3 regions of the Sporomusa sp. 246TCP1 genome follow, and region 2 is predicted to be linked to each of the others. Evidence: riboswitches for the same ligand, from Rfam matches in the RefSeq annotation. Region 2 holds a riboswitch; each other region holds the start of a gene.

Region 1 (3,283 bases), 2.0 Mb from region 2:
ATATTCTTTGTGGCTTCCTGGGATTGGTCGGCAAGCTTTCTGACTTCTTCGGCAACAACGGCAAAGCCCCGGCCGTGTTCACCGGCCCGGGCAGCTTCAATGGCTGCATTTAAGCCTAACAAGTTAGTTTGCGCTGCAATATTTTTTATGAATTGCAAAATTTCTGTAGAATGTTTATTTTTTTCTGCCAAATCGCTGGATAAATGGAATAGACGTTGCCCGGAGGCTGCAAGTTCACTGGCACTGCCTGCAATTTGATGAACGCTGTCAGCTGCCTGGGCGGTTGCGCTAACGATTTCCTCTACATTTTTAATCAAATTAAGGCTATGATTAAAATCAATGCCTGAACTTAATGTTCCAATAATTTCTTTATTTATCCCATAAATCGGCGTAAAAATTGTTTTTATTGGACGCCCGTAGACTTCCGGGGGGATATCCGCATAAGTATTAGCACCGGTACGGATACACTCTTCCACGGTTTGTATTCCTTGAATAGGTTTGCCTGTAGGAAGGTCTAGTTCAAATTTTTTGGCACGATAATAACCGAGATATTTTTTTAAATCAGTAAGTCCAACAGCCATGTCTTCTCTAACTATTTGATTTAGGTATGGGAGAACCAGTTTAAAGGCAGCTAAAATGGCCTCATTGGTTACGGGTTGATCCTCATGTTGCATAATTAACTCTCCTCGCCAATTTAATAGTTATTGTTTCGATAATTCGTCATTTTTTTAGGATATCCTTTTAAAAAAAGTAGCTTTTTTGACAAGACAAGGGGAGCAAGATAAAGAGCAGCTAATTAAAGTCAAGCCTTTAAAACAAAAAGTAGAAATTGAATAAAGTAAAAATAAAATAAACTTAATGTACAATATTAAGTTTATTTTTTAAGTTGATTTTTGTTTTGTATTGTTTTAATATGAGAAGGAGAAATATTTGTAAATATACCAAATATTTAACTGTTTAGGTAGTAAAAAACATTGAAAACATATTAGGGGTGTTAGTCATTGCTCAAACTTTGTAAATTGTTTTTAATCAGTTTGGCGTTTTTGGTTTCCCTAACGACAATGTGCTTTGCCAATACTATTGATACTCCTCAGTTAGCTTCTGAACAAATAGCGGCTAAAAAAATTTCAGTTGTCGTCTTTGCTTCTCGTAGCATACGTAATGACACTAAAACTATGAATACTCTAACCGCCAACATGGAGAAACTGTTTGATCCACATAAATACAATATAGAAATATTTGGGAAAGGACAGCAATCTTCAGCGTTTGTAGAGTTTACCGAAAGATTTCTTTCCAATCAAAAACCATTTATAAAAAAAGAAGATTGTTTTCAATATGCGAAAGATACTGACTCTGATTATGTAATATCTATTTTGATATATCCGATAGATGCGAGAGGATACGTAAGTAGATTTTCAATTTCTAGGGATTATAAAATGCAAGCTGATATAAAAGGCTTAGATGTTAAAAATAATAAATATATGTATAATCAAACTTTTATTTCGAAAAAATTGGATAGTCTCCGTCCCAGTACAGAAAGTGTTCTGAAAAATATGAGAGATGGATTATTATTACCGGAAGAATTGAAAAAATGATAACAAATACCTCCAACACTACTGGGAACAAGTAGGTCAATGGCTGCAAAACTTAATACCAATCGGTATAGGTGCTCTGAGGGGCTTAATAGAAGTCCAGTGTAAGACTGCCACTGTAATGGAGAGCAAGCCTGAGAAATGCCACTGGGAGGAAAGTCCCGGGAAGGTTCAGGCAAGCGATGAACCAGAGCCGGCAGAACTGCCTAAATGACAATCACCGCTAGACTCGCGAAGAGAAAACACGGGGACAGGGGAAATGTTTTAATTATTCAACTATTAACGTATAAACGGTGTCCCTGTCCCCATGTTTTCCCCCGAAGTAAGATAAAGATGGGGGTGAATGAATGCCAAGAATAGCAAGAAAAAAGAGTAAAAGTGGAATCTACCATATAATTGTGCGAGGAATAAACCGTCAGACAATCTTTGAAGATGAAGAAGATTGCAACCAATTACTTGAGGTACTACAACAATATAAAGAAAAAAGCGGATATGAGGTTTACGCATACTGTTTGATGGGAAATCATGTACACTTGTTGATGAAGATAGGAATAGAGCCATTAGAACAAGTAATGCGCCGGATATGTGGGAGCTATGTGTATTGGTATAATAATAAATATCAAAGAATAGGCAATTTATTTCAAGACCGTTTTAAGAGTGAACCAGTAGAAGATGATCAATACTTTCAAATCGTACTAAGATATATTCATCAAAATCCAGTAAAAGCGGGAGTAGTAAAGCATGTTGAAGAATATAAATGGAGTAGCTTTCACGAATATGTAAATCAAGCAAATTTGGTAAATATAAATGTGCTGTTTGGGATGATAAACGACGATAAAGAAATAATGATAGACAAATTTATAGAATATATCAATGAAATAAGCGAAGATGAATGTTTAGATATTGATAATGAGGTCAGGCAGAAAATTATGGACGAAGAAGCCAAAATAATAATAAAAACGGTATGTAATTTAAAAACTGCAATGGATTTGCAGCGGCTGGATAGTCACACAAGAAATACGTACTTAAGAATTCTTAAGCAGCAGCATAACCTATCAATTCGACAAATTGAAAGACTCACGGGAATTAATAGAGGCATTGTTTTAAAAGCATGAGGGCGGTGTCGACAACCCCGTCCCCTGGACACTTCCATAAGGTGGTGCCCCGGCACCCCCCGTACCTCCCGTAACCTCCCGGCCTTTGCCGGAAAAAGCGTTCCGTAGGAGAAAAGCCGGGCGGTATTCCGTTAAAAAATCCGTACTGTTTGAGCGTAGCGAGTTTACGGATTTTAGGAATATCGCCCGGCTTTTCAGCTTTTGGAGGCTTAGGGCATAGACCTTTTTTTACTTTTGGGGCAATGCCAAAAGTAAAACCCCCTTGCTTGAAGGGATAACACGGGGTCAGGGGGGATGTTTTAATTATTCAACTATTAGTGTAGAAACTGTGTCCCTGTCCCCATGTTTTTGGAGATGGTACTCTAATAGGGAATAGATCAAAAGACTAGGTCCTTTGATTACACATTAACAAAAAAGCCAGAATAGTAGACTGCTATTCTGGGCTTTTTTTACTCTGTACTTTTCGCTGTCAAGGTTTTAGACTTGCTCCGCCGCCAGGAATGAACTGGCAGGGCAATGCCAAGGAATGGGTTGATAAAGCCGAACAGGCCGGTTGGAAAGTGATGCGCGATCCAT
Region 2 (3,283 bases):
AATAATTATCTGCAACGATAGGATTTTTCTGTTCACTTTGCACATATTTATGACATTCTAGTAACTGTCTCACGTATATGTAGAGTCAGGTGACGGTTCTTTGACTCATTATATTATTCTCCCTAAATTAGACAAATCCTTTGTCTAAATTCCATATTTTCTATTTTATGTAATATTAATATGGTGAAACTATCCGAAACCTTTCAAAAAACACAGCAAAAAAACCCGCAAAGTTCGCGGGTTTAATTCCTTTCCAGATTCGATTGGTAGAGGCGATCCGCAACCTTGCAAATTCACCTTTTTTGAGATAAAAAATGGTCTCTTTATCCTATGGCAAATAAACCAATATAGCTACTGAATAAAATGCCTGATTATTAATAATCACCTTAAGATATTATTCTCAGTTGAAATTATTCCCACATAATTACGAAACTACAAATATCATTCATCCGAAATTATAATCCGTATATTCGCTTGAGGTCAGCGGCAACGTCAGGAATGCGGGTGGACAGCTGGGGTATGGCGTAGCCGACGTAGATGGGCGAGGTAACGAACCGGGGCATGACTTTGGCGGTTATCTGGCCGCCTATATGATAAAAAAAGATGTTGTAGCTGTTGCATTGGCGGTTGAAGTGGTGGAGGAAGTAGTGGGCACAGATCTGCAGGTAGTCGGCCAGGCGGTCGAGGTACCCGAGGTCGGCAAGCTTAATGTTGAGTTCAATGAAACCGACCAGCGGCTTGTCGGCGATGGTGAGTTCAACGCCGCCGTCGCGGCTGATGACGATGCCTTCGAGGCTGGCCGGGGGGATGTTGGCGGTGTAGTCGAGGTGGCGGAGACCGATGATCTGCATATGGGGGTGGCGAATGGAGCCGCCCGAGCTGGGGCCGTGGTTTTTGAAGAACAGGACCGTGGCAAATTCGCCGCCGGCGATCATGTCCAGCCATTTCTCAATGCCAAAGCGGATGACCCGGTGGAGATGGTCCTTTGGATAGAGCGACAGTTCGGATGCGCAGTCATCGGTTTCGATGAGGACGGTCTGGAAGGTGTCCCGGAGCACCGGATATTTGTTGACAATTAGGAGTATCGGCCCGTCTTCGGCGATGATGCCCTCAAGTTTGTCGCGACAACAGAAGGGGCATTTATGGCCGTTATCGACAACGGTCACCGGTTTGGTGCCGCCAATCTTGGTGTCAAAAACAAGATGAATCTGCCTTGAGGTCATGGCTAAGTCTCCTTATGGCCCAGAGTGTGTTGCTCTTCATATTATACCACACCGGGCAAATTTCCGAGACGTTCACGCCTGAATTATCGGCGAAGATCCGCCAAGAATTCAGCTATCACTTAAAGAAAAAAAAACCATGCCCACCTGTAACTAATAAGATCTGTCCACCTGGATGGATATGCCAATTATTTGTTTAATTGTAACCCTGGTTGACAATCCTGTGTGCTACTGTTAAAATAATAATAAATTGCATAAAGCAAGGATAGGTGCCTACACAGGCATAATAGAGAAGACCGGTGCAATACCGGCGCGGTCACGCCACTGTAATGGGGAGCGAACTCAAAAATATACCACTGGAATGAATGTTCTGGGAAGGTTTGAGTAAGCAAAGAGCCAAAGCCAGGAGAACTGCCTATCTGATAATCACCGTTTTGACCTACGAGCGATAGGAAGGGGATTGACATGTGTTTTTGTTATATTCCCGGCTTGCAACCCAAGTCGGCTTTTCTTTATCCACGCATGCCAAGTTGTCGGTCAGCTTAACGGGCCGGCAACTTTTTTTTGCTCTTTTTGGATACCTGGCATACAAAAAACATCAGGCTAATTATTTTAAAGGAGGCATAAACAATGGATTTTCCCGAGTACAGCCCCACGATCTTTTACCGTTTGATTCAGCAACACAAAGAAGCGCAGTTACTGTTTGCGGCAATTCGCCTGGGGGTATGTTCCTATCTCCAAAAGCCATCATCTGCCAGTGAAATTGCACAACACACCCAGTGTGACCCACAAAACATGGACTTTTTTTTGACGGCATTAAGCTCAATCGGCCTGTTAAAAAAGGAACACAATCTTTTCAGAAACTCGCCGGAAGCGCAATTATATCTTGATAAAAACAGTTCTTTATACCTAGGCGAATATTTTCTCTTTTGGGAAAAAAAAACCAGCTTGGAACAAGTCGAGGAATTGGTGCGTCACGGTGCTGCTGCACCCTGTCAACAGGATCAAGGACATGCCTTTTATAATTTCCGGGAATTAGCCCGCCTATCGGCAACAGAAATTCTTACCGGAAGGGTCCAGTCATTTCTTAAATCCGCACAGAATATTTTTCCCAAATCAACACCCCTTCACCTTCTTGATTTGGGTGGCGGATCGGGGCGGATGGCGCTAGAGTTCGGCAAAGAACATCCCCAGGCAACCGGAGTTATCTTTGAACATCCGTCCGTAGCCGATATTCCGGCCGGGCACATAGCAGAAGAACACTTAGAAGATCGCTTCTCTATCATCCAAGGAGATTTTACCTGCGACGACATCGGTTGCGGCTATCATCTGCTGATTGTTTCCGGCGTTCTTGATTTTGGCGGCGACGCTCTGGATGAATTGGTTACAAAAATTTCCGCGGCAGCGCTTTCCGGTGCGTACTTATACCTTGTCAGCCACGACGTAAGTGATGATTACACAGCTCCTAAGGAGTCCATTGTCGGTTGGCTGTCTAGTCACCTTGCCGGTCTGCGTATTTTAATGCCCAAAAGCCGCATCAAAGCGGCTTTAACTGCTGCAGGTTTTCAACCATTGAGCATAAACGAGCAAAACGGTGTAATATCAGGACTACAGGGCGAATGGTATCGGCGCGACTGACCAAGGTTTGATAACATGTACAAAAAAAGAAAAAGGAGAAAACGCAATGAGAAAAAAGCTGATAATATTCCTTGCACCAATGATCGCCTTAATGCCTTCCAGTCAGGCGGCATGCACCGAGTTGGAATCCTTCCCCTTACCTGAAGTCATTGTAACCGCGACTAAAACACCACTAGACACAAAAGCTGTCCCGAATGCAGTTGACATCATTACCGCCGCAGAAATTCAGTCGCGAAACGCCCATACCTTAAGAGAAATCATTGATTCTTTGCCGGGCGTGGCTATCAATCGCAGTGGCGGTCGCCGCGCTCTGTCCATCCGCGGCTTTGATTCCCGTTACTCAACGATTCTGATTGACGGACAACGTATTCCGGCAGAACCTGATGCGGACTATGAATTGGACCGTCTTTCCCTGGACAATATCG
Region 3 (3,283 bases), 1.4 Mb from region 2:
TAGCTACCGCCGGAGACAATACCTGATACTTTCCCGCAGTGAGTAAGAGCAGATCATTGCCAGCCTTAGCCAGTTCATCTGTATTTAGCAATTGCCACTGATTTTGATCCAATAAGTGAACATACAGTGACGTACTTGTTACCAGAGCCGGCTCTTTGTCCACTTGGCGCAGCGATGCTAAAAAATGTTGTTTGTCAACTGTTCCGTATTCTTGTTGATATTGTTGATAAAGGCTGTCCTCAGTTACGCCGAAGCGGTTCATACGTCGCAGCACACTGTGCTGTTTTTGCGGGGATAAACCGCTCTGACGCAGCAAAGCATCCTTGACGGCTTGTTTGACGGTGCGACCAATCAGTTCTCCCAGTTTGGCATGTTTGCCTGCATCCTCCAAATATAGAGGTGATCCTGGGTTAGTGATCACAATCGTCTGATCTGTTCCTGAGCCGGTAGCCAATCCGGTCGAAAACCGGCTGCCGGCTACCAGTTCCTGCAAGGCTGCTGTTTTGGCCTCAGTGCAAGTCACAAGCGCTCTGGCCATAGTGCCAGCGGGAAGATCGGCATCAATAACTAACATAATATTAATAGTCCCGGCTTTATACGATGCCGGCTTTTTGCCAGGAGTAAAATACGATGCCGGATCGCCGACCCGCCCGCCGTTGCCTTCCACACCGCCGGTAGCGATGGCAGTTACGGTAAGCGACTGATAGCTTTCAGACTGTATCACAGCATTCTCCATCGATGCAGCTGTACCCATACTGGTCACTTTGCCGGGATTCAAGCCCAGCTGTCCGGCCACTTGCTGCATATATTGAGGGTAGTTTGCACCGGTTACACCAATGGCGCCTTTCATATCATGATTAAACACTGCCTTAAGATCATGCCGGATGCCACCGTTGATCACTGAAGTGCTCAATACATCCCGCGGAGCATGGAAAGCCACGATCAGACTGGTACCCTGCCGATATACCTTATCCCCGGTCGATAAGGTAGACACAGGTATTTGATCACTACCCAAACAGGGAATAGCGCCACTCCACAAAATAATAACCACCAGCAGCCCTTGTAACCACTTTTTCATTGTTTTCCTCCCTCGTACGATTACTTGCAAAATCAACGATGATTGTCAGTCAGACCGCTCTCCTGCCCCGGGTCAACAATGACTCGCATGACCCTGACTGTGGCAGTGACCCTTGCTGCAGCAATGAACATGTCCATGGTGCGGATGAGCCATGGCGGCTTTGAGATGAGCTATATAGATATCTTGAATAGCTGTATTTTCACCTAAGCCACTAAAATATACCTCAACCGCAAAGCCTGCCGCTACTAGCTGTGATTTAGCTGAATCCTCTTCCTCGCCAGCCATATCATTAGTGGCATGGTCACCGGCTACCAGCATAAATGGCATCAATGTAACCTTCTTTACCTGTTTCTGTTTGAGCTTGCTGATAATTCTGGCTAGTGACGGATATCCTTCCACCGTATAAATATACGTATTTGTAAATCCGGCATCTTCAAGCTTTAATTGAAGCACACCATAGGCGGCATTGGCCGGATGCATCCCGCCATGTCCCATAAGTACAACAGCATGTGCCGAATCCGCTGCCGACAATTGAGCTGCCAGCGCTTTTATGGCAATTTCGTAATCATCAGGATGGTTGTCCTGCCCCATGGCGTAGAGCAGCGGACGGCCTAACCGGATTTTTTCAAAAACCTTCTCATGGGTATAATGACTAACAATTCTTCGAATCTTTTCATATTCAGCCCCTGGCACAATATGCAGCGGCTGAATATATACTTCCTGAACCCCTTCAGCCTGAAGCCGCTCTAAGGCTTGTGTCTCATTAGCAATCTGAATCCCGTCACGTTCGGCCAAAATCCTGATAACAGTTCGCGAAGTAAAAGCCTGCCGCACCTCATATTCAGGAAAAGCGGCACGAATGCGGTTTTCCACGCTCTCGATATTTAGCTTCAAGGACTCTGGATAAGAAGTGCCAAAACTAACAACAATGATAGCTTTTTTTTTCGCAGCTTGTTCTTGCGTCATACATTATCTCCTCATTTCTTGTAATAGTAACTAAATAAACCCCTCTCTGAAATTCAGAAAGGGGGTTTATTTTTAATAGAGTTCGTTTTCTATGGTTATCCCTGCCTTGCTACAGCGGTTCCAAAAAGCTCTCTCCATAATCCCCTCCTCATCGCTCGTGAGTAAATAACGGTGATTGACAGACAGGCAGTTCTCCTGGCTCTGGCTCATAGTTTACCCAACCCTTCCCAAGACACAGTAGTCTCAGTGGCATACCTTGGGTTAACTCCCCATTACAGTGGCGGGACCGCGCCGGTATTTCACCGGTCTTCCCTATTAAGCCCCGTAGGGCACCTGGCTCGGCAATATTTAGTTGTTATTCGTCATATTATCATTAATACTATACCCTCTTGGCAGGTATTGTCAATAACAATTAGTAACAAGCAGAGTGAACATTACATCAAAGAACATGCCGCGCCATAGGCAACTGTGAATTGGGGATAGGATAGAACATTAACATCTCTAAAAATTTCATCTTCAATGGCGGATGCAAGTCCGCCATTATTTGCCGAACCGCCATCAAGATACAAATCGTCCTCAATTTCTTGATTTCCCAGCATACCAGCTATGCGTCTGGCAATCGATTCATGCAATCCCCTAATGATGTTCTCCTTTTTTGTCCCTTTGGCTAAAAGAGATACGATCTCGCTTTCTGCGAAAACCGCACACGTACTGTTGAGGTTGACAGAAGCATCAGCATTGTCAGCTAATGCCGCAAAATCATAGATGGGGGTGTCCAAAATACGCCCAGCCATTTCAAAAAACCTCCCGGTTCCAGCCGCACATTTATCGTTCATTTTAAAATCACTAAGTTTTCCATCTTCAGAAATTCGGATAATCTTTATATCCTGTCCACCAATATTAATCACTGTACGCGCTTTTTTACCGCTTAATAAGTATACTCCCCAAGCATTGGCGGAGACTTCATCAATGACGGTATGTGCCTGCGTTATCAGATTCTTGCCATACCCGGTGACAGACATACCTTCAATATCCTTTTTCTTTATCGCCAGATCAGTCAGGCCATCGTCAATTAATTTGAGGGCCAATGCTTCCTGTCCCGGCGCTGTTGGTACTACTTTTTTCCACAGTAGTTCTCTATCTTTAACAATTACAGTTTTTATGGCGGTGCTGCCAAGATCAAGGCCAATTTTAAATTCCATAGTTATCTCCCCTACTTTAATGTTTGTTTAAAAGCTT

What was found. Region 2 has a riboswitch for cobalamin ahead of AC1ECB_RS16230 (methyltransferase family protein). Riboswitches for the same ligand answer to the same signal wherever they lie in the genome.
Region 1: it holds a riboswitch for cobalamin, as region 2 does, so the genes downstream of both, AC1ECB_RS25655 (REP-associated tyrosine transposase) here and AC1ECB_RS16230 (methyltransferase family protein) in region 2, are expected to answer to the same signal.
Region 3: it holds a riboswitch for cobalamin, as region 2 does, so the genes downstream of both, AC1ECB_RS10015 (sirohydrochlorin cobaltochelatase) here and AC1ECB_RS16230 (methyltransferase family protein) in region 2, are expected to answer to the same signal.

The regions. Positions count from the first base shown of each region.
Region 1 covers NZ_CM170492.1:5,436,039-5,439,321, forward strand. Annotated here, with positions in the region: gene AC1ECB_RS25645 (methyl-accepting chemotaxis protein) at 1-674, opposite strand, end outside; gene AC1ECB_RS25650 (hypothetical protein) at 1,002-1,595, shown strand; cobalamin riboswitch at 1,648-1,816, shown strand; gene AC1ECB_RS25655 (REP-associated tyrosine transposase) at 1,940-2,707, shown strand; gene AC1ECB_RS25660 (hypothetical protein) at 3,177-3,283, opposite strand, start outside.
Region 2 covers NZ_CM170492.1:3,420,416-3,423,698, forward strand. Annotated here, with positions in the region: gene AC1ECB_RS16225 (DUF4931 domain-containing protein) at 456-1,223, opposite strand; cobalamin riboswitch at 1,471-1,653, shown strand; gene AC1ECB_RS16230 (methyltransferase family protein) at 1,851-2,858, shown strand; gene AC1ECB_RS16235 (TonB-dependent receptor plug domain-containing protein) at 2,905-3,283, shown strand, end outside.
Region 3 covers NZ_CM170492.1:2,029,162-2,032,444, forward strand. Annotated here, with positions in the region: gene AC1ECB_RS10010 (adenosylcobinamide amidohydrolase) at 1-1,078, opposite strand, end outside; gene AC1ECB_RS10015 (sirohydrochlorin cobaltochelatase) at 1,151-2,044, opposite strand; cobalamin riboswitch at 2,213-2,396, opposite strand; gene AC1ECB_RS10020 (acyl-CoA dehydratase activase) at 2,479-3,246, opposite strand; gene AC1ECB_RS10025 (2-hydroxyacyl-CoA dehydratase subunit D) at 3,258-3,283, opposite strand, start outside.